Regions from separate parts of the Glycomyces sp. NPDC049804 genome, predicted to be linked through region 2. Evidence: riboswitches for the same ligand, from Rfam matches in the RefSeq annotation. Region 2 holds a riboswitch; the other holds the start of a gene.
What was found. Region 2 has a riboswitch for thiamine pyrophosphate ahead of thiE (thiamine phosphate synthase). Riboswitches for the same ligand answer to the same signal wherever they lie in the genome.
Positions count from the first base shown of each region.

Region 1: it holds a riboswitch for thiamine pyrophosphate, as region 2 does, so the genes downstream of both, AB0K52_RS08735 (ECF transporter S component) here and thiE (thiamine phosphate synthase) in region 2, are expected to answer to the same signal.

Region 1 covers NZ_JBFAMQ010000004.1:383,844-398,563, reverse strand. The annotation lists gene AB0K52_RS08770 (TetR/AcrR family transcriptional regulator) at 1-740, opposite strand, end outside; gene AB0K52_RS08765 (ABC transporter ATP-binding protein) at 819-2,618, shown strand; gene AB0K52_RS08760 (ABC transporter ATP-binding protein) at 2,630-4,453, shown strand; gene AB0K52_RS08755 (MBL fold metallo-hydrolase) at 4,546-5,238, opposite strand; gene AB0K52_RS08750 (hypothetical protein) at 5,485-7,443, shown strand; gene AB0K52_RS08745 (energy-coupling factor transporter transmembrane component T) at 7,533-8,327, opposite strand; gene AB0K52_RS08740 (ATP-binding cassette domain-containing protein) at 8,324-9,763, opposite strand; gene AB0K52_RS08735 (ECF transporter S component) at 9,771-10,373, opposite strand; TPP riboswitch at 10,405-10,507, opposite strand; gene AB0K52_RS08730 (MGMT family protein) at 10,606-10,983, shown strand; gene AB0K52_RS08725 (DUF1349 domain-containing protein) at 11,080-11,673, opposite strand; gene AB0K52_RS08720 (DEAD/DEAH box helicase) at 11,730-13,838, shown strand; gene AB0K52_RS08715 (hypothetical protein) at 13,944-14,174, shown strand; gene AB0K52_RS08710 (SGNH/GDSL hydrolase family protein) at 14,236-14,720, opposite strand, start outside.
Region 2 covers NZ_JBFAMQ010000001.1:253,901-268,620, forward strand. The annotation lists gene AB0K52_RS01165 (carbohydrate ABC transporter permease) at 1-503, shown strand, start outside; gene AB0K52_RS01170 (family 1 glycosylhydrolase) at 500-1,789, shown strand; TPP riboswitch at 1,882-1,992, shown strand; partial or broken gene thiE (thiamine phosphate synthase) at 1,983-2,600, shown strand; gene AB0K52_RS01180 (FAD-dependent oxidoreductase) at 2,801-4,621, shown strand; gene thiS (sulfur carrier protein ThiS) at 4,618-4,809, shown strand; gene AB0K52_RS01190 (thiazole synthase) at 4,811-5,599, shown strand; gene thiD (bifunctional hydroxymethylpyrimidine kinase/phosphomethylpyrimidine kinase) at 5,596-6,435, shown strand; gene thiC (phosphomethylpyrimidine synthase ThiC) at 6,775-8,373, shown strand; gene rplM (50S ribosomal protein L13) at 8,692-9,135, shown strand; gene rpsI (30S ribosomal protein S9) at 9,161-9,703, shown strand; gene glmM (phosphoglucosamine mutase) at 9,852-11,180, shown strand; gene AB0K52_RS01220 (LemA family protein) at 11,261-12,130, shown strand; gene AB0K52_RS01225 (hypothetical protein) at 12,207-12,893, shown strand; gene AB0K52_RS01230 (hypothetical protein) at 12,956-13,639, shown strand; tRNA gene AB0K52_RS01235 (tRNA-Gln) at 13,726-13,797, shown strand; gene AB0K52_RS01240 (ROK family protein) at 13,810-14,720, opposite strand, start outside.

The sequences.
Region 1 (14,720 bases), on a different contig from region 2:
ACCCTCTCGACGGCTTCGCGCACTTCCGACTCGGCGCGGTGCATGTGGTACTCCAGGCGGCAGCCGTCCGGGCCGTACGCGGGGTCGGGCGCGGGCGGGTCGCTCTCGCGGCGCATGAGGTCGCCGATGCCGTGCTCGAGGAGCCCGAACGCGTGCTCGGCGGCGGTCACGGCCTCCTCGTGGATCGCCTCGACCGGGTCGCCGGCGAGCAGCCGCCGGACGTTGCCCTCGACGAGGATGTGCTGGGTGTGCAGGAGCTGGGAGGCGACCAGGCGCGAGGTGAGCGGCGTGTGGCCCTCCTCCATCAGCGCCTCGGCGAGCTGGACCGCAGCCTGGCGGCGGTAGTCCATGGCCTTGATGAACAGGGACGGGGTGGCGGCCAGGAGGCGCTGGACGCGCAGGAACACCGGGTGGTCCGAGAGCCCCACCTGGGGCGCGCGGCGCTCGAGCAGGCGGAGGTAGTGGCCGCAGAGGGCCTCGTGCGGGGTCTGGCCCTTGGGGCGTTCGCGCACGATCCGGGCGGCGTCGCCGGTGTGGTGCTTCATGCCGCCGATGACGAGGTCTTCCTTCGCGGGGAAGTAGTTGAAGACCGTGGCCTTGGAGACCTCGGCGGCGGCCGCGATCTCGGCGACGGACACGTCCTCGAAGCCGCTCGCCTCGAACAGGTCGAGGGCGGTCTTGCGCAACAGCTCCCAGGTCGCGTTCTTCTTGCGCTCGCGCAGTCCGGCCTTGTGCTCCACTCCTTTACTGTACCAGATCAAAATGTGAGCCGAGAAAAAACTTGTACCCGGTCAAATTCTACTGCTATCCTCGACGACATGACAGGAAGACCACCCGCACCCCCAGCACCCGGGAAGCCGGACGAGGAGGCCTCACCCGAGGCCTCGGTCGTCCGGCTCCTCGCCGAATACCTGCGCCCCCACCGCCGCACCCTCGCCCTCACCGTCGTCCTCCAGATCATCGGCACCGTCGCGTCCCTCTACGTGCCGACCCTCAACGCCGACCTGGTCAACCACGGCGTCGCCACCGGCGACACCGGCTACGTGCTGCGCCACGGCGCGTTCATGCTCGCCGTCACCCTCGTCCAGATCACCGCCTCCGGCTTCGCCGTCTACTACGGCGCCCGCACCGCCATGGGCCTCGGCCGCGACCTCCGCGCCGACCTCTTCACCCAGGTGCAGCGGTTCTCCGCCGCCGAAATGGACCGCTTCGGCGCTCCCTCCCTCATCACCCGCGCCACCAACGACATCACCCAGGTCGTGACCATGCTCGTCATGGCCCTCACCCTGCTGCTCACCGCGCCCATCGCCGCCTTCGGCGGCCTCGCGCTCGCCCTCAGCCTCGACGTGCCCATGACCGGCGTGCTCCTCGCCGCCATCCCGGTCGTGGCCGTCGCCATCGCCTTCATCGTCATCGCGATGGTCCCCGCCAGCCGCGTCATGCAGCGGTGCATCGACGGCATCAACCGCGTCATGCGCGAGCACATCACCGGCATCCGCGTCATCCGCGCCTTCGTCCGCGACGACCACGAGCAGCGCCGCTTCAACGAGGCCAACACCGAACTCACCGAGGCGTCCCTCCGAGTCGGGCGCGTCCAGGCCTTCTTCGGCGCCACCGCGATGATGGCCGGCAACCTCACCTCGATCGCCATCGTCTGGATCGGCGCCGGACGCATCGCCAACGGCACCATGCAGATCGGCGACCTCATCGCCTTCCTCACCTACGCCGGCATGATCCTCGGCGCGGTCATGATGTCCATGGGCGTGTTCATGATGGCCCCGCGCGCCAAGGTCGCCGCCGGGCGCATCCGCGAAGTCCTCGACACCGCCCCGGGCATCGCGGACCCCGCCGCCCCCGTCACCGAACTCGCCGGCCTCGGCGAACTCGAGGTCAAGGGCGTCACCTTCCGGTACGCCGGCGCCGAAGAGGCCGTCCTCCGCGGCGTCGACCTCATCGCCCGGCCCGGCCAGACCACCGCCGTCATCGGCTCCACCGGCGCGGGCAAGACCACCCTCCTCCACCTCATCCCCCGCCTCTTCGACGTCGACGCCGGATCGGTGCGCGTCGACGGCGTCGACGTCCGCGAGATGGACCGCGCGCTCATCGCCCGCACCATCGGACTCGTCCCCCAGCGCGCCTACCTGTTCTCCGGCACCGTCGCCTCCAACCTCCGCTACGGCGACCCCGACGCGAGCGACGCCGACCTCTGGCGCGCCCTCGAGACCGCCCAGGCCGCCGAGTTCGTGCGCGCCATGCCCGACGGCCTCGAGACCGTCATCGGCCAGGGCGGCACCACCGTCTCCGGCGGCCAGCGCCAGCGCCTCGCCATCGCCCGCACCCTGGTGGCGCGCCCCAAGGTCTACCTCTTCGACGACTCCTTCTCCGCGCTCGACACCGCGACCGACGCCGCCCTGCGGGCCGCGCTCGCCCACGACATCGCCGATGCCGCGCAGGTGATCGTGGCCCAGCGGGTCTCGACCATCCGCGACGCCGACCGGATCGTCGTGCTCGACGCCGGCCGCGTCGCCGGCACCGGCACCCACGAGGAGCTCCTGGCGACCAACGCCGTATACGCCGAGATCGTCAACTCCCAACTCACCCTTCAGGAGGCGCTGTGACCATGATGGGCATGAGGCCGGGGGGACCGGGCTCCACGAAGGCCGCGGACTTCCGCGGCACCGTCCGCCGCATCCTCGACCTGCTGCGGCGCAACCCCTTCCGCCTCGCCTCGGTGATCGGGTTCGGGGTGCTCATGGTCGCCGGGATGCTCTCGATCCCGACCGTGCTCGGTCGCGCCACGGACCTCGTGATCGACGGGGCCGCCTCCGGCGAGGGCCTCGACTTCTCGGCGCTGGCCCGAATGCTCGGTCTCGCGGTGGCGCTGGCGCTGGCGACGTTCGCCATCACCGTGGCCAACGGCCGCACGATCGCGAAGCTCGCGCAGGAGATGGCGTTCGAGCTGCGCGCGGAGGCCGACCGGAAGATCACGGCGCTCCCGCTGGGGTACTTCGACTCCCGTTCGCGCGGCGAGGTGCTCTCGCGGGTCACGAACGACATCGACAACCTGACGCAGACCGTGGGGCAGGTGACCCAGCGGATCGTGCAGGGGCTGCTGTTCCTCGTCGGCGTGCCGATCATGATGCTCACGATCTCCCCGCTGCTGACGGTGGTCGTGCTGCTGACGATGCCGCTCACGGTGCTGGCGGCGCGGGTGATCGGCAAGCGGAGCCAGCCGCGGTTCGCGAAGCAGTGGGCGACGACGGGCAGGCTCAACGGGCACGTGGAGGAGATGATCACCGGGCACCAGCTGGTGACGCTCTTCGGCCGCCAGGCCCAGGGCGCGGCGAAGTTCAAGGCGCACAACGAGGAGCTGTACGAGAACACGGTGCGCGCCCAGTGGGTGGCGGGCCTGCTCGGCCCGGCGATGGCGTTCCTCGGCTCGGTCACGTACGTGCTCGTGGCCGTGGTCGGCGGGCTGCAGGTCGCGGCGGCGGTGCTCACCTTCGGGCAGATCCAGGCGTTCATCCAGTACACCGGGCAGTTCTCGAACCCGCTCAACATGCTCGCGGGCATGTTCGGGCAGATCCAGTCCGCGGTCGCCTCGGGCGAGCGGGTGTTCGAGTTCCTCGACGCCGAGGAGCAGCGGCCGGACCCGGTCGGCCCGGGCGGCGCGCTGGAGTCGGTGCGGGGCAGGGTCGCGTTCGAGGACGTGTCGTTCCGGTATCTGGAGGACGAGCCCCTGATCGAGCACCTGTGGCTCTCGGCCGAGCCGGGCCAGACGGTGGCGATCGTGGGCCCCACGGGCGCGGGCAAGACCACGCTCGTCAACCTGCTCATGCGCTTCTACGACCTGGACGCGGGCCGGATCACGGTCGACGGGGTCGACGTCTCGACGGTCGAGCGCGAGCGGATGCGGCGGCGCATCGGCATGGTCCTGCAGGACACGTGGCTGTTCGACGGCACGATCGCCGAGAACATCGCGTACGGCAGGCCCGAGGCCACCCGCGAGGAGGTGGTGGCGGCCGCGTCGGCGGCGCACGCGGACCACTTCATCCGGACGCTCCCGGACGGCTACGACACGGTGGTCGGCGCGGAGGAGGGGAGCTTGAGCGCCGGTGAGCGGCAGCTGGTGACGATCGCGCGGGCGTTCCTGATCGACCCGTCGATCCTCATCCTCGACGAGGCCACGAGCTCGGTCGACACCCGCACCGAGATGCTGGTGCAGCAGGGCATGGTCGCACTGCGGCAGGGGCGCACGAGTTTCGTTATCGCCCACCGGCTCTCGACGATCCGCGACGCCGACGTGATCGTGGTGATGGAGCACGGCCGGGTCGTGGAGCAGGGCGACCACGACGCGCTGCTCGCCTCGGGCGGGGCGTACGCGCGGCTCTACGAGGCCCAGTTCGCGCAGCCCGCCATCGAGGAGGAGGCGCGCGCAGGACGGACGCGCTGACCGGAGCAAGGAACTAGACCAGGGCCCGAGAAACGCGGCGGCGTCCCGAGTGATGCGCTCGGGGCGCCGCCGCGCGCCTGCGGTCGAAAGTCCTATTTGATTCCGGACTTTGCGGACAGTTCAGGGCAACGCCAGGTCGCGCCCGGGCAGTCCCGGAACGGTGCTAAGACGGTGGCGGTGTCGCCGTTCTCGATGCGGCGGTGAGCGTCGCCGACCAGGAGCGGGAACAGGCGGCCGGGCAGGGCGCGGCCTATGTCGCTGAGGACGGCGTCGTGGACGGGATGGACGGCGGGAGCGTCGATGCCGCGGGCGAAGTCGATCGCCTCGGCGAGCTTGAGCCAGGGCGCGGCGACGGGCACGAGGAGGGTTCGCACCGGCTGGTCGGGGACGGTGAGGGAGTCGCCGGGGTGGTAGAGGCCGTCGACGAAGAACGCGACGTTCTGCACGAGCGGGAGGTCGGGGTGGATGACGGCGTGGCGTTCGCCGAAGACCTTGACCTCGGTGCCCGCCGCCGGGATCGCGTCGCCGGCGTTGACGGCGGTGAAGGACAGGTCGCCGAGGGCCGAGGCGATGGCGGCCGGCCCGTAGACGGGGACGTCAGGGCGGGCGCGGCGAAGGGCCCGGACGGCGTCGGCGTCGCAGTGGTCGGGGTGCTCGTGGGTGATGAAGACGGCGTCGGCCCCGTCGAGGGCCGCCGGGTCGGAGAAAACGCCGGGGTCGACGACGATGACGCCCCGGCCGGTGTCGAGGCGGATGCAGGAGTGGCCGGACTCGGTGAATCGCATGGGGCCACCGTGGAACCCGCGGCCGCTGCGGCGCGCACCGTTCGGGCGATGGACCGTGCAAGCGGCCGGTCCCCCTTCTGACCAAGGAACTTCATCCGTTCGGGCAGTGCTGTGCAGGTCGATCGGCCGATGCAGAAAGCGGTCAAAACCTCACGTTCGCGGATCGGCAACCGGGCGATCCGGCGGCCGCGTCGATGCATACGACGGGTCAACCGATCCGGTCGAACCCTTGCAAAAGGAGCGAACATGAGAAAGCGACGCTACGTCGCGGCGGCTGCGGCGGCAGCCCTCGCGGCGGGCGCGGCCGCCGCGGCGACCACCTTCGCCAACGCGACCCCAGAGCCCGGCGCGGCACCCGAGACGGCCCTCGCGGTCGAGTCGGTGACCCTCCCGACCGGCGACACCGTGCGGCAGTGGGCGGGCGGCGCGCTGGAGATCGTCCCGGCTGAAGGCCGCGAGCACGTCGGCTTCATCGGCCGCACCGCCCGCGACGGCTCCGGCGACGTCGTGGTCGTCCCCGCCGACCAGGCCGCGGCCCTCCAGTCCGGTGAGGAGGACGCGCGCCGCTACAACGTCACGCGGCTCCTCGAACACGGCGTCGCCGACGCCGCCGCCCTGACCGAGTCCGAGCTGGACGGCCTTGACGGCCGGGCCTACGAGGCGCTCGCACCCGCGGGCGATGCGGCCGGCGCGCTCGTGGACGCGGCCGCGGCGACCCAGACGGTGACCGTGACCGTGCGCGACCGGTCCGGCGACGCGCCCGAGAACGCCCTCATCGAGTGGGCCAGCGCCGACAGCGAGGACTACGGCGAGATCGTCCTCGACGAGAACGGCACCGCCACGGTCGAACTCCCCGCCGGGGACTACCTGCTCTCCACCCTGGCCTGGAACGCCGCAGGAGAGGACGCGCGCGGCGAGGCGACGTTCGGGTACACCGCGTTCACCGTCGGCTCCAAGGCGGTCCGGGTCTCCGTGGACGCCGCCGCGGCCGAGCCGATCGGCGTCGAGGTCGACCGCGCCGACGCCGAGGTGAGCGAATTCGTCGTCGCGGCCGACGCCGAGAACGAGCACCAGCACTCGGGCCAGTTCGAATGGTTCGACGGCTCCACCGACGCCTACCTGCTGCCCGAACCCGAGACCGACGGCTACGAGTACGAGTTCCTGTACCAACCCGAACTCACCGGCGGCGGCGCCGAGGACCCGTACACCTACCACCTGGCCTTCGGCGGCAGCGGGTACCCGGCGGCGACGCAGTTCGCCGTGAGCGACGCCGAACTCGCGATCGAGCACACCGACTACCAGGGCTGGGGCGTCGACGTCCCCGCCCGCCAGTGCGACTACCCGGAGCTCTCCGAAGAGCAGGGCGCCTTGTTCTGCATCGCCGAGGAGTTCACCGCGCCCTCCCAGCGGACCATGCTCTACACGGCCGAACCGGCGGTGTGGACCCGCGACCTCAAAGTCGGCCTCACCGAGAACTACGACCTCGTCGAAGGCTTCTCCATGTGGGAGGACACGATCGCGCTGCCGGCGGGCGAGAGCGACCGAACCGTGGGCGGCGCGGCCCTGGCCGCGGGCGTGCCGAGCGTGGACCGGTTCAACATCGACGAGGAGTTCGACAACCTCAGCGGCGGCGTGTTCCCGGCGGCGACGTACGCGGGCGGCGAACTCCAGTGGACCGGCTACACCGGTTCGGTGACGCTGAGCCGGGACGGCGAAGCGCTCGGCGAGTCCGACCTCTTCACCGGCTTCGGTTTCGACCTGCCCGCGGGCGAATCGGCGCGGTACACCCTCGACGTGCAGGCGTCCCGCGGCACGGACACGGGACTGTACGCCACCGAGTCCGCGATGAGCTGGACCTTCGACTCGGCTCCGGGCGAGGACAGCGGCGTCATGCTGCCGGCGGTCCTGCTGGAGGCCGAGGGCGTGGCGAACGGGGCCGCCGATGCGGCTGCGGCGCAAGAGGTCGCGCTGGCCGTGGCCGGGTACGGGCTCGCCGAGGTCGCGGTGGAGGAGCTGGCGTTCGCGGTGTCCTACGACGACGGCGCGACCTGGACCGAGGTCGCGATCGACGGTGACGGCACCGCGTTCACCGCCACCCTCGACCACCCCGAGGGCGCCGAGTCCGTCTCCACCCGGTTCACCGGGACCGACACGGCCGGAACGGAGTTCGCGCTGACGACGATCCGGGCGTGGGGCCTGCGGTAGGACCCCTCGCCAGGGCGGGGCGACCATTCCCCGCCGCCTCCCGGTGAGGCGCGCCGCCGACGGACAGGGTGTTGTCCGTCGGCGGCGCTTCAGACCGTGAAGACCCCGGCTGCGGCGCTGACCGCGACGGCCGCGCCCGCTGCGACGGCGGCCAGCGCGATGAGCGTCCAGTCGGCGGGTCGCATGCGCTGCTCGCGGGCGTGGGTCCGCGGGATCCCGGCGTCGAATCCCCGCGCGTCCATGGCGGCGGCGAGCCGGCCCGCCCGGCGGATCGCGCCGACGAGCAGCGCGAACATGGTCGAGGCGAACAGGCGCGCGCGTCGCACGGGGTTGCGGCCGCCTTCGAGGCCGCGGGCGCGGCGGGCGCTGGTGATCTGCCGCCATTCGGCGGCGAGGAGCGGCAGCAGGCGCAGGGCGGCCAGCGCGCCGATCGTGAACCGGGCGGGGGCGCGGAGCTGCTGGGTGAGGGCGTCGGCGAGGTCGGTGGGGTCGGTGGTGGCGAAGCCGAGGACGCCGGCGGTGGCGGCGACGCAGACGCGCAGTCCGATGGCGGTGCCGCCGAGGAGCGCGCCGGTGCTGATCTCCAAGGGGCCGTAGTCGATGAGGATCCGGCCGGTCTGCTCGGCGGCGAAGACGGCGTTGACGAGGACGACCGCGGCGGCGGCGAACCAGAGCCAGCGCAGGCGGCGGGCGAGTTCGGCGGGGCGGATGCCGGTGAACGGGAGGACCGCGAGGAGGGCGGCGAGCAGGAGCAGCGGGGTGAGCCAGTCGGCGGCGACGAGCGCGGTGACGGAGACGGCGAACGCGGCGGCGAGCTTCGCGACGGGATTGGCGCGGGCGATGGGGGCGCGGGCGTCGCAGACGGGTGCGAGGGTGAGGGTCACGGTCGGCGCTCCTCGGCGATGCGGCCGGCGGTGAGGACGAGTTCGCGTCCGGCGAGGGCGGCGGCGAAGTCGCGGTCGTGGGTGACGGCGAGGATCGCGGTGCCTTCGTCGCGGATGTCGGCGGTGAGGTCGACGAGTTCGCCCCAGGTGCGGCGATCCTGGCCGAAGGTGGGTTCGTCGAGCAGGAGCACGCCGGGCGCGGCGGCGAGGGCACCGGCGACGGAGAGGCGGCGGGCCTCGCCGCCGGAGAGGGTGTGGGGGTTGGCGTTCGCCAAGGGCGCCAGGCGGAGTCGTTCGAGGAGTTCGTCGACGCGGGCGTCGATCCGGTCTTTCGGCCAGCCCGCTTGGCGGGGGCCGAAGGCGAGTTCGTCGCGGACCGTGGCGGTGACGAACTGGTGCTCGGGGTCCTGGAAGACGGAGCCGACGCGGGTGGCGAGGCGGCGGGCGGGGAGCCGGTGGAGGGGCCGGGTCTCGCCGGGGACGGTGGCGCGGCCGCTCGTGGGCTTGGCGAGGCCGCCGGCGAGGAGCGCGAGGGTGGACTTGCCGGAGCCGTTGGGTCCGGTGACGGCGAGCAGTTCGCCTTGGCGCAGTTCGAAGGAGACGTCGTCGAGGGCGGGCCGGGCGGCGCCGGGGTGGAGGAGCGCGAGCGATTCGCCGCGCAGCGCGGTGTCCCCCGGGGCGGGGGCGGGCCGGGTGGGGAGGGGCACGCCGGGGACCCAGACGCCTTGGGCGGCGAGGTGGTCGCCGTGCCGGGTGAGGACGGCCTCGGCGGGCCCGTCTGCGATGAGAACGCCGCCAGGTCCGAGGGCGATGACGCGGTCGACCAGGTCGAGGATGTCGGCGACGCGGTGCTCGACGACGACGAGGGTGGCTTCGGTGTCGGCGAGGGCGGCCCGCAGGGCTCGGCGGACCTCTTGCGCGCCTTCGGGGTCGAGGTTCGCGGTGGGCTCGTCGAGGAGGATCAGCTCGGGCCTGCGGGCGAGGACGCCGGCGAGGGCGAGGCGCTGCTGCTCGCCGCCGGAGAGGGCGTGGGTGGGGCGTTCGGGGCCGTAGGGGAAGCCCACGGATGCGAGGGCTTCGCGGACGCGGGGCCAGATCCGGTCGCGGGGCACGGCCTGGTTCTCGAGGCCGAAGGCGACGTCGTCGCCGCTGCGGGCCATGACGAGCTGCGTCTCGGGGTCCTGGAAGAGGATGCCGACGCGGCCCTGCTGCTCGGCGGCGGGCTTGCCGTCGACGAGGACGTCGCCGTCCTGCTCGCCGGAGTCCTCGGTGAGGAGTCCGGCGAGCGCGGCGAGCAGGGTGGACTTGCCCGACCCGGAGGGGCCGAGCAGGAGCACCCGCTCGCCGGCTTCGATGCGGAGGTCGACGTCCGCGACCGCCTGGGCGCGGCGTCCGGCGTGGCGCCAGGCGAAGCCGCGGAACTCGACCGGGACCATGGCGGCGTCAGACCCGCTGGCGTTCGCGTCCGGACGGGAAGCGGTCGAGGACGCCGGTGGGCAGCATGGCCTTGACGAGGGCCTGGGAGCCGAGCCCGGCGACGATGCCGCCCGAGACCATGGCGGACGCGATGTAGGGGACCTTGTAGGCCCACAGGTCGAAGGTCGGGTAGTAGGCGATGACGTCGAAGAGGGTCGCGCCGAGCGCGGCGAGCGCGCCGGAGGCGACGGCGGTCAGGGTGCCGAAGCGGCGGTAGCGTCCGGCGGCGAAGGCGAGTTCGCCGCCGAGGCCCTGCACGAGGCCCTGGAAGACGATGAGGAGTCCCCAGAAGGAGCCGAGGAGCATGGAGACGGTCGCGGCGAGGCCTTCGGTGAGCAGTCCGGCGCCGGCGCGGCGGACGATGAGCGGGGCGAGGACGGCGGGGATGAGCCAGACGCCGTACAGGATGCCCTTGAGCGGGGGCAGGAACGCGAGGGCGGGCTCGAGTCCGGCCCAGGCGAAGTTCCAGGCCCAGAAGACGACGCCGAAGGCGACGGCGAGGACGGCGCAGGTGAGGATGTCGACGGTGCGCCAGCGGCGCGGGTCGGCGAGGGCGGGGCTGTCGGGCATGGGCTTGCCTTTCGGGTGGTGCGGGCATTGCGCGACAGCGGCGACGACTTCCTACGCCGGTATTACCCGGATCAGGTGTGAGGGTCTGCGGTCGGTTCCGCACTCTCAGCCCATCGGCTCCCCTGTCAACTTCGACGTTAACACCAGGCGACGGGTCGTTATCCGAAGCGATCCCGCCTGGTGGCGCCGGACGCCTCCGGGCGCGCCGGTGCGGGGCTTGTAGATTGCCGTGGTGACGACTGAACGGGATTGGGAGCGGGTGCGGCGGGTCGTCGAGGCGCTGCCGGAGGGCACCTGGACCTCCTACGGCGACCTCGCGGAGCTGATCGGCACGGGCCCGCGGCAGGTCGGCGCCTACATGCGGGACGGGAACGTCACCCGGGCCTACCGGGTCCTCACGGCGGGCGGCACGGTCTCGGAGGGCTTCCGCTGGGCCGACGGCCGCACGGGGCGCGACGTGCCCGACCTCCTCCGCGCCGACGGCGTGACCGTGACCGCCAAGGGCCGCGCCGACCAGTCCCAGCGCATGTCGGTCTACGACCTCAAGCTCCTCGCCGCCGAACTCGACGAGGACGAGCCGGCACCCGATGACGAAGAAGACTGGAAATAACCCGCTAAATCAGCATATTTCCGGCCTAAGGGACCCCTGGCGCAAAAATACCCGCCGGGTATGACATCGCCGCCTCGCACAAGACGTGAGTCGGCCTCAGTGCAGCGCCGCGTCCGGTTCGGTGAGCCGCCACGAGGTGAACGCGACCGTGAGGCCCGCTCGACTCGGCGCGCAGCAGTACGGTCCCGCCTGCACTTCGGCCTCGGGGGCGAGGGGGGCGAGGCGGACGAGCCGCCAGGGCTCGTCTTCGACACGGGCCCGGATGACGACCGCGTCCTCGAAGCGGCTGGCGCGGATGGTGACCTCGCGGCCCGCCCACTCGGGCACGGGCGCGACCGACCAGTCCGACTTGCCCGCCGTGACCACGGCGCCCACTTGCGGTGCGCCGTCGGCGAACTCGACCCCGGCCTTGATCCAGTGCTCGGCGTCGACGCGGACCATGAGCCCCGCCTGGTCGAACTGCGCCTCGAACGAGGCGATGAAGCTCACTTCGACCGCGCGGGCGCGGTCCCAGCCCTCCAGGAGCGCGTGCTCGTCCTCGTGGACGAAGCCGTAACCGGTGTGCCGCCACGCGTCGCTGCCCTCGGCGGCGGTGACGAGCAGTCTGCCACCCGACTCCTCCGCCGCGACCGGCAGCGCCGTCCAGGCGCCGGACTTCCACATGATCTCGATCGGTGCCGCAATGTCCATCGCCCCGAGCCTACTGCCGCCGCGGGCCGTCACACCAGTGCGGTACAACGGTCCTTATGGCAGGAACAGCGACGCTCAGAGACGAAGCCGAGACACTGCTGCGCGCTCTCGCGGGCGAGCAGGCGCGGCTGCGCCCGGACCAGTGGCGGGCCATCGAGGCCCTCTGCGAGAAGCGGCCCGACGGCACCGGCAGCCGCGTGCTCCTGGTGCAGCGCACCGGGTTCGGCAAGTCCGCGGTGTACTTCACGGCCACCTCGCTCCTGCGCCGCCGCGGCGCCGGCCCCACCGTGATCGTCTCGCCGCTGCTCGCGCTCATGCGCAACCAGATCGAGGCCGCCGAGCGCGCGGGGGTGCGCGCCCGCACCATCAACTCGGCCAACCCCGAGGACTGGGACGCGATCGCCGAGGCCATCGCCGAGGACGCCGTCGACGTGCTCCTCATCAGTCCCGAACGCCTCAACAACCCCGCCTTCCGCGACTACCAGCTGCCGAAACTCGCCGCCGGGTGCGGCCTCCTCGTCGTCGACGAGGCCCACTGCATCTCCGACTGGGGCCACGACTTCCGCCCCGACTACCGGCGCATCGCCACCTTCATCGACGACCTGCCCGGCAGCGTCCCGGTCCTTGCCACCACCGCCACCGCGAACGCCCGCGTCTCAGACGACATCGCCGAGCAGCTCGACAAGCAGGACTCGGCGACGCTCGTCCTGCGCGGCAGCCTCGACCGCGAGTCCCTGCGCCTCTCGGTGGCGGACATGCCCGACAACGCCCACCGCCTCGCCTGGCTCGACGAGCAGCTGCCCCGCATGGACGGCTCGGGCATCGTCTACACGCTCACCGTGGCCGCCGCCGAGGAGGTCAGCGACTACCTCGCCTCGCGCGGCCACGCCGTCGCCTCCTACACCGGCCGCACCGAGAACGCCGAACGCCTTGAGCGCGAGGAGGAACTGCTCGGCAACCGCATCAAAGCGCTGGTGGCCACCAGCGCCCTCGGCATGGGCTTCGACAAGCCCGACCTCGGCTTCGTCGTCCACTTGGGAGCGCCCTCCTCCCCCGTCGCGTACTACCAGCAGATCGGCCGCGCCGGCCGCGCCCGCGACCGCGCCGAGGTGGTCCTCCTGCCCGGCAGCGAGGACCGCGCGATCTGGGACTACTTCGGGTCGCTCGCCTTCCCGTCCGAGGAGGCGGTGCGCCGCACGCTCGACGTGCTCGCCGCCGAGGGCCGGGCGCTGTCGACCGCGGCGCTCGAGACGCGGGTCGACCTGCGCCGCACCCGGCTCGAGATGATGCTCAAAGTGCTCGACGTGGACGGCGCGGTGCGCCGCGTCAAGGGCGGCTGGGAGGCCACCGGGCAGCCGTGGGCCTACGACGCCGAGCGGTACGCGAAGGTCGAGGCGGCCCGCAAGCACGAGCAGCGGCGGATGCTCGCCTACGAGGCCACGCCCGAATGCCGGCTCGAGTTCCTGCGCCGGGAGCTCGACGACGCCGAGGCCGCGCCGTGCGGCCGCTGCGACAACTGCACCGGCACCCGCACCGAGGCGGGCGTCTCGGACGAGGCCGCCGCGGGCGCGGCGGCGGCGCTGTCGAAGCCGGGCGTGCCGTTCGAGCCGAAGCGAATGTGGCCCACCGGATTGCAGGCCATCGGCATCGATCTGAAGGGGAAGATCCCGGTCGGGTCGGGCGCCGAGCCGGGCCGGGCGCTCGCGCGGCTCTCCGACATCGGCTGGGGCGGCCCGCTGCGCGAACTCCTGGCCGACGGCGCGGACCGGGAGGTCCCCGAGGACGTGTTCAAAGCGGTGGTGCAGGTGCTGGCGTCCTGGGACTGGGCCGACCGGCCCACCGCGGTCGTCTCGATGGGCTCGCTCTCGCGCCCGCGGCTGGTCGACGGGCTCGCCGAGCGCATCGCGCGCCTCGGCCGCATGGAGTACCTGGGCGCGCTCGGCCGCGCCTCGGACACCGGCGCGGGCATGCACCGCGCCAACAGCGCCCAGCGGCTCCAGCAGGTGCTGCACGCGTTCACGGTGGACTTCCCCGTGCCGGCCTCGAGCGTGCTCCTCGTCGACGACCTCCGCGACAGCGGCTGGTCGATGACCGTGGCGGCGATGCGGCTGCGCGAGGCCGGGGCGGCCGCGGTGTACCCGCTCGTGCTCGCACTGCAGGCCTGAGCACCACTGGAGGACTCAGGGCCGCAAGGGATCTGGACATTCGGGCCGTGATGGTCGAACATCGGGTGCAGCAGTGGAGGACTCCTATCAAGGAAGCAGGCGCACATGAAGATTCGCACCATCACGGCAGCCGCGTTCGCGGGCCTGGCGCTCGCCGCGGGCGCGGCGCCCGCCGCCGCGGCCGCTGACGGCTACCCGGTCTACCACGACACCTACACGACGAAGGCGGAGTGCCACTCGGTCGGCAAGACGACAGTCGGCAGCGGCAACGCCGACGGCTACTACTGCGAGCAGCAGGAAGCCGGCTGGGACCTCTACCTGACGTACTGGGTCTGACCGACCGCCTCCCACGCGCGCAACGGGTCCGGCGATGTCCGCCGGACCCGTGTGCGAGCCGCTAGAGCGCGCCGAGCAGCGCCGGCAGGTAGCCGCCGCTGTGGCCCGACGCCTTCGGGTGGTACGGCACGTCCGTCACCGTGAAGCCGTGCAGCCACGGCGCCGCCGAGCACACCTCGTGCCCGGTGAACTCGTCGCGCACGTCCACATAGGCGAACCCGTGCGCGGCGGCCGCCTCCTGGATCACCGCCGAGAGCAGGTCCGCGCCCGCGTTCATGCGCTGCTGCTCCGCGACGCTGATCGAACCGAACGCGTCGCAGGTGTTCCGCGCCGCGAACAGCCGCGGGTACCCCGTCACGAGCACCTCCGCGTCGGGCGCGCGGGTCTCGATCTCGGTGTACACCGCGTCGAGCTTCGCCGGCAGCTCCTCAGTGGCCTTGCGCTCGGCCTCCTCGATCGCCGGGTGGCAGTTCTGGAACGGGGTGATGCACGCCGTGATCGCCTCGGTCCAGCCGATGTCGTTGCCGCCGATGCCGATCGTCACCA
Region 2 (14,720 bases):
TCGCCATCATCGCGACGCTGATGATCCCCTTCCAGGCCACGCTGATCCCGCTCTACCAGCTCGTGGCCGACCTCGGCTGGGTCAACACGTACACCGGGCTCATCGCGCCGCGCGCCGCCGACGCCTTCGGGATCTTCTTCCTGCGCCAGTTCTTCCTCGCGCTCCCCCGCGACATCGACCAGGCCGCGCGCATCGACGGCGCGGGGGAGTTCCGGATCTTCCGCTCCGTGGTGCTCCCCAACGCCGTCCCCGCCCTGCTCACCCTGGGGCTCTTCACCTTCGTCAACAACTGGAACGACCTGCTGTGGCCGCTGGTGTTCACCACCGACGCCGAGATGGGCACGATCACCTCCGGCCTGACGCAGCTCACCGGGCCCAGCGGCATCGTGCCCCACGGCGTGATGATGGCCGGCTCGCTCATCGCGATCCTCCCGCTCGTCATCGCGTTCCTCTTCATCCAGCGGCGCTTCATCGAGAACATCGCAACGACAGGACTCAAATGACCGGTTCACCCACTGGGCCCCTCGGCGACGCTCGCGGCGCCGCACAATGGCACAGCGACGGCGGCTTCCACTTCGCCGTAGGTGTCGAGGACACCTTCGTGCCCCAAGCCGGACCGGGCGAGCGGCCGATCGACGAGTACGAGCTCACCGAGCACTACGGGCGGTGGCACGACGACCTCGGCCTCGCCGTCGAGGCCGGCGCCGAACTGGTGCGCTGGGGGGTCCCCTGGCACCGCGTCCAGCCCGAACCCGGCCGCTGGGACTGGTCCTGGGTCGACCGCGTCATGGACCGGTACGCCGAACTGCACCTGCGGCCCATTGTGGACCTCATGCACTACGGCACGCCACTGTGGCTCGAGAACCAGTTCGCCAACCCCGACTACCCGAAGCTCGTCGCCGAATACTCAGCGGCCGTCGCGGAACGCTACGCGCACCTCGGCGTCGCCGACTACACGCCGGTCAACGAGCCCATGATCCACGCCCTGTTCTCCGGCGAATACGCCTACTGGCCCCCCTACCTCTCAGGGCCGCAGGGACTCACGACCATGGCCGGGCAGCTCGCGCGCGGCTTCGTGCTCGCCCAGCGCGCCATGGCCGACGTCCTCGGCGACCGCGCCGTCTTCGTCCACGTCGACGCCGGCATGCGCTACGTCGGCGACATCGACGCCCCCGAGCACCGCGACCACGCCGCCCGCCTCAAAGAGCAGGTCTTCCTCGTCGAAGACCTCGTCACCGGCCGCGTCGGCGCCGACCATCCACTTGCGCCCCACCTGCGCGCCAACGGGTTCGGCGACGACGACTTCGCGTGGTTCACCGAAGCGCCCGTGCACCCGGACGTCATGGGCGTCAACTACTACCCGCGACACTCCACCGAGGTCTTCGAAGCCGGGGTCTTCCACGGCGGCGGCTTCCGCGACCCCCGCCCGACCCGCGACGACGGCGTCGCCGGCATGAACGAGCTCATCCGCGAGGCCCACGCCCGGTACGGGGCGCCCGTGATGCTCACCGAGACGTGCGTGACCGGCTCGGTCAAAGAACGCATCGACTGGCTCGACGAATCCGTTGCGGCCCTGCACGACCTGCGCGCCGCCGGCGTCCCGGTCATCGGATACACGTGGTGGCCCCTGTTCGACATGTACGAGTGGACCTACCGCCATTCCGAGCTGCCGCGCGAGGCGCACCGGCTCACCATGGGGCTGTGGCGGCTCGAGGAGACCGCGACCGGCCTCGAGCGGGTCCGCACCGAGATCGTCGACCGCTTCCGGCGCCACGCGCTCGGCGGGTGACCGGCCCGGCGGGCCGGACGGACGGTGTCCACTTCCTGACACCGCACTTGCGAGGGCCGCTCGCGATGACGTAGCGTAGCGGCCGCAAACGAATAACCACCCACGGGAGTCCGATGCATCGGGCTGAGAGGGGACTGAGTAGTCCCGACCGTCGAACCTGATCCAGATCATGCTGGCGCAGGGAGAAGGAGCTATGCGCGCTACTCGTCTACCCCGGCTTCACGTCATCACCGACACCCGCGAGACCTTCGCGCCGCTCGCCGCCGTCGAGGCGGCACTGGCGGCCGGGGCGAAGCTCGTCCAGGTGCGTCCCGAGGACCACTACACCGACCGGGCCGCGTTCGACCTCGCCACCGCGATCGCCGCGCTCTGCGCCCAGTACGGCGCGTGGTGCCTGGTCAACGATCGCGTACACATCGCCGAAGCGATCGGCGCCGACGGCGTCCACCTCGGCGCGGACGACCTCCCTATCGACGCCGCCCGCCGCATCCTCCCCGCCGCCTCCATCATCGGCGGCACCGCCCGCGACCCCGAGTCGGCGCGCGCGGCCCGCCGCGCCGGGGCGACGTATCTCGGCGTCGGCCCGGTCTGGGGCACGACGACCAAGACCGGTCTGCCGCAACCGATCGGGCTCGAAGGCCTGGCCGCGGTGTGCGAGGCGGTCGACCTGCCGGTGATCGCGATCGGCGGCATCACGGCCGAACGGGCGAAGCGGTGCCGCGAGGCCGGAGCTCATGGCGTGGCGGTCGTCGGCGCGGTGTCGGGTGCCGCGGACCCGCAGGAGGCCACGGCGGAACTCCTTGCAGCCGTGGGGGAGAGCGCGACAACCTCTCGCGGCCGAAGCGACGCTGCCGGGGAACCGGACCGCCACGGCCCGGTCACAGGCGAGCGGCGTGCCCAGGGCGCCTTCGCGACCGGCACGCAGCCGAACACCGCGAGCCGGGCGCACGATCGGCTCAAAGGCTCGATCTCGCCCGATGCCGGCTCCCCGCGAGGGGCGGGCGAAGCCTGATGCGCATCGCCATCGTCGGCGCCGGCTCGATCGGGCTCGCCGTCGCGTGGCGGGCCGCCCAGTCCGGCGCCGAGGTCGTCGTGTACGACCCCGACCCTGGCTCGGGTGCCTCGCGCGTGGCCGCGGGCATGATCGCGCCCGTCACCGAATCCCACTACGGCGAGGAAGCCCTCGGCCCGTTCATGGCCGCCTCGGCCGACGCCTGGCCCGGCTTCGCGCGCGAACTCGAAGCGGCCTCCGGCCTCGATGTCGGTTTCCGCGACGTGCCGACGCTCGTGGTCGGCGTCGAGGACGGCGACCGCGCCGAAGTCGACCGCCAGACCGAGCTCTACCGCTTCACCGCAAGGAACGTCGAACCGCTCACCGCGCGCGCCGCCCGCAAGGTCGAGCCGCTGCTCAGCCACAGGGTGCGCGGCGGCGTGCTCGCGCCGGAGGACCGCGCGGTCGATCCGCGGGCAGTGCATGACGCACTGCTGATCGCGGCCCAGCGCGCCGGCGTCGAACTGCGGGCCGAGTCGGTTGGAGACCTCGTCGCGCTCGACGCCGACCAAGTGGTCATCGCGGCCGGATGCGGGTCGGCGAACTTCTCCGGTGCAGGCGCGAGTGCTCTTGCGGGCACCGAACCCGGTGACACAGGTACCCCCGGGCGAGGCACTCGCGTGAGCGGCGCTGAGCTCGAGTCGCGCGCCGCGATCGCGAGCGGCGCCTTCTCCGAAGCAGGCGGCGAGCACTCGAGAACCGCGGAGCGCAGCGACCGCGGAACCGTCGCTGAGGCGCGCGGCCGGAACCCGGTGGCTGCTGCGGCGCGCGTCGGCGGTTCCGGCGATCCCGATATCGGGTGGTCGCTGCCTGTGCGGCCGGTGCGCGGGGCCGTGTTGCGGCTGCGGGCGGTCGGCGGCCAGCCGCTGCCGCGGACTACCGTGCGCGGCTTCGTGAAAGGCCACCCGATCTACATCGTGACCCGCGAGAGCGGGGAGGTCGTGGTGGGCGCGTCGAGCGACGAGCGCGGGTTCGACCGGCGCACCGGCACCGCCGGTGTCGTGCACGATCTGCTGCGGCGGGCGATCGAGCTCGTGCCCGAGATCGCGGAATACCACCTCGACGAAGTGAGCGTCGGATTCCGGCCCGGCACCCCTGACAACCTGCCGCTCATCGGCCGCCTTGACGCCCGCACGATCGCCGCGACCGGCCACTACCGCAACGGCATCGCACTGATCCCGGCCACGGCCAGCGCGGTCGCCGCACTGCTCGCCGGGGATGAGCAAGCGGTCCCGGCGGCCTTCGACCCGCGGCGGTTCGAGGGCGGGGGCCGTCCCTCAGGGTCGCGATTCGCGAGCGCCCCCGAATCCAGGATGGCAGAAGGGTCCGACACCGTCGGGGCATCCGGCCCTGAGCATGGCAGCGGCGAGGACGCGCCGATTCCGTTGGAGGGCGCGGGCCGGCCCTCCGGGTCGCGATTGGCGAGCGCCCCCGATTCCATGGTGCCCGAGGGGTCTGACACCGCCGAGGCTCGCGAGCCCGGGTCGGACCGTGGCCTGGCTGCGCGGTTCGAGGGCGTGCGCCGGCCGTCTGGGTCGCGATTGGCGAGCGCCCCCGATTCCATGGTGCCTTCGGGGTCTGACACGGCCGGGGCTCCGGGGTCCGGGTCGGGCAGTGACCTGTCCGCGCGGTTCGAGGGCGCGGGTCGTCCCTCTGGGTCGCGATTGGCGAGCGCCCCTGAATCCATGGTGCCCGCGAGGTCTGACACTGCCGGGGGCTCCAGGCTCGAGCGCGGGCTCGCAGTGACCGATGACATTTCCACTCAGGAGGCCGACTCATGAGCATCGAAGTCAATGGCGAAGCGCGCGAAGGCATCGCCACCATCACTGACGCCGTTGCGGCCGTCACCAGCGCGCGGCGCGGCATTGCCGTCGCCCTGAACGGGGAAGTCGTGCCGCGGTCGGAATGGGACCGGCCGCTCGCCGACGGAGACGCCGTCGAAGTGCTCACCGCGACTCAAGGAGGCTGACATGGACCAGCGCATCACATCCGACGCCGATCTGAAGATCGCCGACAAGACCTTCACCTCGCGCCTCATCCTCGGCACCGGCGGCGCCGCCAATCACGCGCAACTCGCCGAGGCGATCACCGCCTCCGGGACCGAGCTCGTCACCGTCGCGCTCCGCCGAGTCGACCCCGCGGCCACGGGCTCCATTCTGGATGTCATCGAGCAGTGCGGCGTCGAGCTCCTCCCCAACACAGCCGGATGCTTCACCGCCGAACAAGCCGTGCGCACCGCCAAACTCGCCCGCGAGGCCTTCGGCACGAACTGGATCAAACTCGAGGTGATCGGTGACGAGGACACCCTCCTCCCCGACTCCGTCGAACTCCTCGACGCCGCCGAGACCCTTGTCGCCGACGGCTTCACCGTCCTCCCGTACACCAGCGACGACCCCGTGCTCGCCCGCCGCCTCGAAGACGCCGGATGCGCCGCGGTCATGCCCCTCGCCGCGCCCATCGGCACCGGCCTCGGCGTGCGCAACCCGCACAACCTCGCGCTGATCTGCGAACACGCCGACGTCCCGGTCATCTGCGACGCCGGCATCGGCACCGCCTCCGACGCCGCGCTCGCCATGGAGCTCGGCTGCTCGGCCGTGCTCCTCGCCACCGCCGTCACCCGCGCGGCCGACCCCGCGCTCATGGCCGCCGCCATGCGCGACGCCGTGAACGCCGGCCGCGCCGCCCGCCTGGCCGGGCGCATCCCCAAGCGCCACTTGGCGAACGCGTCCTCGAGCTTCGAAGGGATGGCCGACCTGTGAAGCGCCGCCATCCGCAACCGCCGGTCGCCTTGACGATCGCGGGCTCCGACTCGGGCGGCGGCGCCGGCGTCCAGGCCGACCTGCATACCTTCGCCGCCCACGACGTGCACGGCACGAGCGCCGTCACCGCGATCACCGCCCAGAACACCCGCGGCGTCACCGCCGCCGAAGGCGTCTCGCCCGGTCTCGTCCGGGCGCAGCTCGACGCCGTGCTGAGCGACTTCTCGGTGGCCGCGGTGAAGACCGGGATGCTCGGCAGCACCGAGATGCTCGCCCTCGTCGCCGAATACGGCCAGGCCGACCGGCTCCCGAACCTCGTGGTCGACCCGGTCATGGTCACCAGCAGCGGCGACCCGCTCTACGACGGCGACCCCGCCGCCTACCTCGGCGAGCTCGGGCCGCTCGCGACCGTCCTGACGCCCAACCTGATCGAGGCCCGGCAACTGCTCGGCCGGGAGGTCGAGGACCTCGCGGACATGCGCGAGGCGGCGCGGGCGCTGGCGACCTTCGGGCCGCGTGCGGTCCTCGTCAAGGGCGGCCATCTCGAGGCGGTCGCCTCGGGGGAGGCGGCGGCAGTGGTCGACGTGCTGTGGTGCGACGGCCACATGGTCGACCTGCGGATGCCGCGGGTCGAGACGCGCAACAGCCACGGCACCGGCTGCACGCTGGCGGCCGCGATCGCGGCCCGGCTCGCGCTGGAGCACCCGCTGGTGCAGGCGATCGGCGGCGCGAAGGCGTATGTGGCCGATGCGCTGCAGGCCGCCGCCGACTGGCGGCTCGGCTCCGGCCCCGGTCCGATCGACCACCATCACGCCCGCAAGCACACGGTCCTGTGAGCGGGGGCCGCATGGGTCGGTGCTCGCGATCGGTGGCCTCGCGTGCAGGCGCTGGTGCCGGAGCCGGTGCCGATGCGCGGCGGCCGCCGCGCATCGGGCGTCGTTGCGGGGCGGGCTCCCGCTCTGGCTCCGATGCCGCCGCGAGCGGGTTCGTCGTGAGTCGGGGTCGCGTTCGCGATCGCCCCGAATCCGATGGTGCCCGCGGGGTCTGACAGTTTTCGCGCCGCCGGATCGGCCGGCCGGCGCTTGCGTCGCCGGTCTCGCCGGTGGGCGCGTTCTCCGCGCTCCCGGCTCGACCGGCGGGCGCGTGCACGGTTTCGAGAGTTCTCAGGAGACAGCATGAACGCCAGAAGCAAGGTCTACGTCGAAGGGCCGCGGCCCGACATCCAGGTGCCGTTCACTCAGGTCGAGCTGAGCGGCGGCGAGGAGCCGATCCGGCTCTACGACACCTCCGGCCCCGGCTCCGACCCCGAGGTCGGGCTGCCGAAGCTGCGCGAGGTGTGGATCGCCGAGCGCCGCGACGCCGCGACCAGCAGGATCGAGCACGGCGGCGCCGAGCTCGACTGCCCCACCCAGCTGCACTACGCCAAGCAGGGCATCGTCACCCCCGAGATGGCGTACGTCGCCGTCCGCGAGGGCCTCGACGCCGAGTTCGTGCGCGCCGAGATCGCCGCGGGCCGCGCGATCCTGCCCGCGAACGTCAACCACCCCGAGACCGAGCCGATGATCATCGGCAAGAACTTCCTCACCAAGATCAACGCGAACATCGGCACCTCCGCGGTCTCCGACTCCGTCGCCGCCGAGGTCGAGAAGCTCACCTGGGCCACCAAGTGGGGCGCGGACACCGTGATGGACCTCTCCACCGGCAAGCACATCCACGAGACCCGCGAGCACATCATGCGGAACTCCCCGGTCCCGATCGGCACCGTCCCGCTCTACCAGGCCCTCGAGAAGGTCAACGGCGACCCGGTGAAGCTCACCTGGGAGGTCTACCGCGACACCATCATCGAGCAGGCCGAGCAGGGCGTCGACTACATGACGGTCCACGCCGGGGTCCTCCTGCGCTACGTCCCGCTCGCCGCCCAGCGCGTCACCGGCATCGTCTCGCGCGGCGGCTCGATCATGGCCGCCTGGTGCCTGGCCCACCACGAGGAGAACTTCCTCTACACGCACTACCGCGAGCTGTGCGAGATCTTCGCGAAGTACGACATCGCCTTCTCCCTCGGCGACGGCCTGCGCCCCGGCTCGATCGCCGACGCCAACGACGAGGCCCAGTTCGCCGAGCTCCGCACCCTCGGTGAGCTCACCCACATCGCGTGGGAGTACGACGTCCAGGTCATGGTCGAGGGCCCCGGCCACGTCCCGATGCACAAGATCAAGGAGAACGTCGACCTCCAGCAGGAGATCTGCGGCGAGGCTCCGTTCTACACGCTCGGCCCGCTCACCACCGACGTCGCGCCCGCCTACGACCACATCACCTCCGCGATCGGCGCGGCCATGATCGGCTGGTTCGGCACCGCGATGCTCTGCTACGTCACCCCCAAGGAGCACCTGGGGCTGCCGAACCGGGAGGACGTCAAGGACGGCGTGATCGCCTACAAGATCGCCGCGCACGCCGCCGACCTGGCCAAAGGCCACCCGAAGGCCCAGGAATGGGACGACGCGCTCTCCAAGGCCCGCTTCGAGTTCCGCTGGCAGGACCAGTTCAACCTCTCGCTCGACCCCGACAGGGCCCGCGAGTACCACGACGAGACCCTGCCCGCCGAGCCCGCGAAGACCGCGCACTTCTGCTCGATGTGCGGCCCGAAGTTCTGCTCGATGAAGATCAGCCAGGAGCTGAAGGAGTACGCGGCGAAGGGCATGGCCGAGAAGAGCGACGAGTTCGCCGCCCAGGGCAACCGCGTGTACCTGCCGCTCGCCGCCGCCGACGGATCGTGACCCTGTTTCCCGCAGGATCCATGATCCGGCGGGCGCGCCGCGCGCTGTAGCCGAGGTCACGGCGGCCGCCTTCAGGGCGGCCGCCACCACCACGTAGACTAGGCAGCTGTTGTTCGAGTGCATCCGCGCGAGGCCCCTCCGGGCCGCACCGCCGAAGCACTGTCCAACGAATCCCACACCGGCCGCGCAGCGGCGGGTGCGCCGCTTCAGGCTGAGTCGATTTACGGCTCGCAAGCTTCGCCGAGGCCGGGGATTCAGGCGGTCCCGCCCTCAGCTGCGGGATTCGTTCCACACCGACAACGAAAGCTAGGTAAACCTGTGCGCACGTACAGCCCTAAGCCGGGTGACATTGACCCGCAGTGGCTCGTGATCGACGCGACCGACGTGGTGTTGGGCCGGCTCGCGACGCACGCTGCCGATCTGCTCCGAGGCAAGCACAAGCCGACCTTCGCGCCGAACGCGGACACCGGTGACTACGTCATCATCGTGAACGCCGAGAAGGTCGTCCTGACCCGGAACAAGCTCCAGACCAAGAAGGCCTACCGCCACTCCGGCTTCCCGGGCGGTCTCAAGGAGAAGTCGTACGCCGACTTCATGGAGAAGGCCCCCCACAAGGTCGTCGAGAAGGCCGTCTTCGGCATGCTGCCGAAGAACAAGCTCGGCCGCGCCGTGTCCAAGAAGCTGAAGGTCTACGCGGGCCCCGGCCACCCGCACACCGCCCAGCAGCCGAAGCCGTACGAGATCAAGAAGATCGCGCAGTAGGCGCGGGCGGAACAGGAGCATCCACATGAGTGACGAGATCCAGGCCACCGAGGCCACCGAAGCCGCCGAGGTCGTCGAGACCGAGGCCCCCGAGGCCGTCGAGGCCCCCGTCGAGATCCCCGAGGTCCCCGCCGACGTCGCCGCCGCGCCGTCCGTGCCGAGCATCCCGGTGGTCCCCGCCGACCGCGCGATCCAGACCGTGGGCCGCCGCAAGCGCGCCATCGCCCGCGTCCGCCTGGTCGCCGGCACCGGCAAGTACGTCGTCAACGGCAAGACCCTCGAGGACTACTTCCCGAGCAAGGTCCACCAGCAGACCGTGGCCGAGCCCTTCGTGACCGTCGAGGCCGGCGACAACTTCGACGTCCTGGTGAACATCCACGGCGGCGGCGCCACCGGCCAGGCCGGCGCGCTCCGCCTCGGCATCGCCCGGGCCCTGGTCGAGATCGACCCGAACACCCGCCCGGCCCTCAAGGCCGCCGGGTTCCTGACCCGCGACGCCCGCGAGAAGGAATCGAAGAAGTACGGCCTCAAGAAGGCCCGCAAGGCACCGCAGTACTCGAAGCGCTAGCGCGCCCGCCCCGGCCGCAGGGCGGCCCGCCATCCGCGGGTTTGCACGGCCGGGGGAACACGCTAGTCTGCACAAGCGACGGGGCTGCCGAGGAGGACATCCTCGGCGGCCCCCGTTTTTTTATGCCACAACGATGGGAAGCCACACTGTGTCACGACTGTTCGGCACCGACGGCGTACGGGGGCGGGCGAACGCCGACCTCACGCCCGACCTGGCACTCCGCCTCAACATCGCGGCCGCGCGCGTCCTCGGCGCCACCGACCGCCGCGCCGTCGCCGTCATCGGCCGCGACCCCCGCGCCTCCGGCGAGATGCTCGCCGCAGCCAGCGCCGCCGGGCTCGCCGCGGCGGGCGTGAAAGTCATCGACCTGGGCATCCTTCCCACGCCCGCGGTCGCGCACCTGACGGCCCTGACCGGCGCCGACTTCGGCGTCATGGTCTCGGCCTCGCACAATCCCATGCCGGACAACGGCATCAAGTTCTTCGCGGCCGGCGGCCGCAAGCTCCCCGACGAGGTCGAGGACGCCATCGAGGCGGCCATGGGCGACCCCGCGCCGCTGCCGCAAGGCGACGGCGTGGGCCGCATCGTCCGCTCGGTCGACCCCGTCGAGTCGTATATCGAGCACCTGGTCGCGGCCGTGCCGCACCCGCTGAACGGCCTGAAGGTCGTGCTCGACCCCGCGAACGGCGCCGCCACCGGCGCGGCCCCCGAGGCCCTGCGCCGGGCGGGCGCCGAAGTCGTCCTCATCAATGCGGACCCCGACGGGCTCAACATCAACGAGAACTGCGGGTCGACGCACATGGACGGCCTGCGCGCGGCCGTCGTCGAGCACGGCGCGCACGCCGGCATCGCGCTCGACGGCGACGCCGACCGCTGCCTCGCGGTCGACGCGGACGGCAACGACGTCGACGGCGACGCGATCATGGCGATCCTGGCGATCGCCATGCGCGAGGCCGGGCAGCTGCGCGGCGACACGCTCGTCACCACCGTCATGAGCAACCTCGGCCTGCACCAGGCCATGGGCACGGCCGGGATCAAGCTCGAGGTCACCGGGGTCGGCGACCGGTACGTGCTCGAGCGCCTCGCGGAAGGCGGGTACTCGCTCGGCGGCGAGCAGTCGGGGCACATCATCGTCTCCGACCACGCCACCACCGGCGACGGGACGCTCACCGCGATCCTGCTGCTGGCGCGGATGGCCGCCACGGGCAGGTCCCTCGCCGACCTCGCCTCGGTGTTCACCCCCGCGCCGCAGGTGCTCGTGAACGTGCGGGTGACGGACAAGTCCGTGATCGACCATGCCGACGTGCGCAGCGCGGTCGCGCTGTGGCAGTCGAAGCTCGGCGCCGACGGCCGGGTTCTGTTGCGCCCCTCCGGTACCGAGCCGCTGGTGCGCGTCATGGTCGAGGCCTCCGAGGAGCCGGTGGCGCAGACCGTCGCGGCCGAGCTCGTTGCGGTCGTCGAGCACGCGATGGGCTGATTCCGACCATATTTCTGAGCAGCGGGAGGGCACTCGAGCGGTGCCCTCCCGCTGGCATAGATGCACTAAGCTCACGCTCTATGAGCAACCCAATCGTCTGGATCCTGATCCTCCTGTTGCTGATCGGCCTGATCCTGGTCTTCATCGCCATCGGCGGTCGCAACAAACTGGTGCGGATGCGCAACATCACCCAGGAGTCTTGGGCGCAGATCGATGTCGAGCTCCAGCGCCGGTACGACCTGCTGGACAACCTGATGTACGTCGTGCAGCAGGCCGCGGGCTCCGAGAACGCCACGCTGCGGCAGGTCGCCGAGGCGCGCGCCATGGCCATGCAGACCCGGCAGGACCCGAACGCCGGCCACGCCCAGCAGGGCCAGGCCGAAGGCCAGCTCGGGAACGCCATCCGCGGCGTGATCCACATGCAGGAGGCCTACCCCGCCCTGCAGACCAACCAGAACTTCCTCCAGCTCCAGCAGGAGATCACCGAGACCGAGAACCGCATCGCGGCCCCGCGCCGGTTCTACAACGCGAACGTGCGCGAGTACAACACCGCACTGCAGGTCTTCCCCGGTTCGATCTCCGCGAAGATGGGCGGGTTCAAGCCCGAGGAGTACTTCGAGCTCGACAACCCGGCCGCCCGCACGGCTCCGAAGATGCGCGACATGGGCCAGCCCGCCTACATGCAGCAGCCCCCGGCCCAGCAGCAGATGCCGCCGCAGCCCGCGCCCGGCCAGATGCCGTACGGCCAGCCGCAGCAGGTCGGCTACCAGCAGCAGCCCCAGCCCGGCTACGGGCAGCCCGCCCCGCAGCCCGGCTACGGGCAGCAGCCCCCGCCCGGTTACGGCGCCCCGCAGCCCGGCCACGGCCAGCCCGCGCCGCAGCCCGGCTACCCGCAGCAGCCCCAGCAGCCGCAGCAGCCCGGTTACGGCCAGCCGCCCTACGGCCGCTAGCCCGCGGTCCGGTCCCCCGCTCTCGGCGACGCTTGCGAGCCGTAAGCTAGCCAGCCCGTAAGAAGGAATCACCCCAGTGAACGAGACACTGCTCGCCTCGAGCAGCAGTAGCGACATGCCCTGGTGGGCTTGGGTACTGTGCCTCGTCGTGGTCGGCGTCGGCGCGTACTTCGCCTGGCGCGCACGGCAGAAGAAGATCGCGATGTACCGGGCCTGGGCGGCCCAGTACGGCTTCCACTACGAGCCCGGCGACAACTCGGTGACCGGCCTCTCGACCGAGGCGCCGTTCAACGAGGGCCACTCCCGCAAGGGCATCGACGTCTTCCGCGGCATGTACAAGAACGTGCACATCGTGTTCTTCCAGTACCGGTACACGACCGGCCACGGCAAGGAGTCGCAGACGCACAACCACCAGGTGGTCGCGATCGGCCTGCCCACGGCGCGGCCGCTGCTGGACATCGGCCAGGAGAACTTCCTGACCAAGCGCTTCGCGAAGGACATCGACTTCGAGAACCAGGCGTTCAACGACTTCTTCCGGATCAAGTCCCCGAACCGGCGGTTCGCGTACGACGTGATCCACGCCCGCACCATGGAGTGGATGCTGCAGGACCAGCGCGCCCGCTCCTACCCGTGGCGCTTCGAGGGGCCGTGGCTCATGACCTTCCGGTCGGGCGCGCTCAAGCTCGAAGAGGTCTTCTTCTACGCGGACTTCCTCATCGACGTCCTCGCCCAGGTGCCCCGGCACGTCTGGTCGAACAACTAGCAGCCCCGGGGGCCGCGTCGCACGACGCGGCCCTTTCCCGTCGGCACCGCAAGGAGGGCGCCATGTCGACCGCGGCCGCGGTGTTCGGCACGATCCTCTTCCCGACGCTGTGCCTCGCCGTGCCCGGCGGGATCGTGGCGCTGGTGATCGTGCTCGGCCGCCGGGCCCGACAGCGCCGCATCGCACAGTGCGCGGCCTGGGCGGCCCACCACCGCTTCCAGTACTGGCCGGAGGACCCGTCGGCACTGGGCATCACGCGGCGGCCGCCGTTCGCCGCGGGGCATTCGCACCGGGCGCTCGACGTCTTCCGGGGCACGTTCAAAGGGCGGCACCTGCATTTCTTCCACTACCGGTTCAAGACCGGCAGCGGCAAGGAGGAGCGGACGCACGACTACCAGCTCGTGGCGATCGACCTCCCGGCCTTGCGGCCGGTGCTCGACGTGAGCCACGAGAACTTCCTGACCCGCCGGTTCGACAAGGACATCGCCTTCGAGAACCAGGCGTTCAACGACAAGTTCAAGATCGCGTCCCCCAGCCCTCGGTTCGCCTACGACGTGATCCACCCGCGCACTATGGAGTGGATGCTCGCCGACCCCCGGGCGCACGTGATCCGGTGGCGCTTCGAGGGCGCGTGGCTGATGACGTTCCGCAAGGGCGGCTTGGCGCTCGATGAGGCGTTCTACTACGCGGACTTCCTCCACCAGGTGCTCGCCCAGGTGCCCGCGCACGTCTGGTCGGAGGAGTGAGGACCCCAGCGGAGGCCGACGGCGCTCCGGGCCCCGACTGCTAGAATGGCTGCGCGCGGGCCGCCGATAGCGGGCGCTGCCCGCGATGGCCCGTGGTGTAATTGGCAACACTACTGATTTTGGTTCAGTCATTTCAGGTTCGAGTCCTGGCGGGCCAGCCGGATCCCCTCTCAGCGCATCTCCTCGAAGACCGCGGCGAAGCCCGATTCCGCCGCTCCGATGAGGGCGCCTTCGTCGCCCAGGACCGGTGTGCGCAGCCGCAGTCGCGAACGCAGGTGGGGGAGGGTCGTCTCCGCGAGCGCCGAGCGGACCGGGGCGGCGGTCGAGAGGTACAGCTCGCGGAGCCAGCCGCCGAACAGGATCTCGTCAGGGCCCGTCGCCGTCACGACCGCGCCCAGGGCCCGGCCGAGATCCTCTCCCGAGCGGCGCAGCCGGTCCCGGGCCGCGGCGTCGCCCATGCCCGCCGCGAGCGTCGCGTCCTCGATGCCGTCGGCGAGGCCGAAGGCCTCCATCTCCGCGTCCAGGCACCCCCGCAGGCCGCACACGCATTCGCGGCCGCCGGGCTCGACCACGATGTGCCCCAACTGGATCGAGCCGCCGCGCTGCGCGCGGCCCTCGATCACGAGACCGGCCGTCAGGCCCCGGCCGCCGTGCAGGTAGAGGAGCTTGCGGGCCTCGCCCGCGTCGCCGCGCGACCATTCGCCGACCGCCGCGGCCGTCGCCGTGTCGACCACCCGCCACTCCCGGCCCGTCGCCGCCTTCAGCTCGGCGGCCGCGTCACGGTCGATCCAGCCCAGCTCCGTCGAGTGCGCGACCGCGCCCTCGTCGACCAGGCCCGGCACCGAGGCCACCGCCGCGGCCGAGGCCGTCCCGCCGATGATCACCGCGACCGCCTCGATCGGATCGGCGCCCTCCTCGAGCGCCGACTCCGACCGCTCCAGCACTTCCCCGCCGAGCCCCACCAGCGCGAACCGCAACCGGTCCGCGCGGATCTCCACCGCCGCGACCGTGATCGACCGCGGCACGCACGCCACGAGCGTCGAGGGCCGACCGGCCGAACCGGTCGACTGCCCCGTCGTCT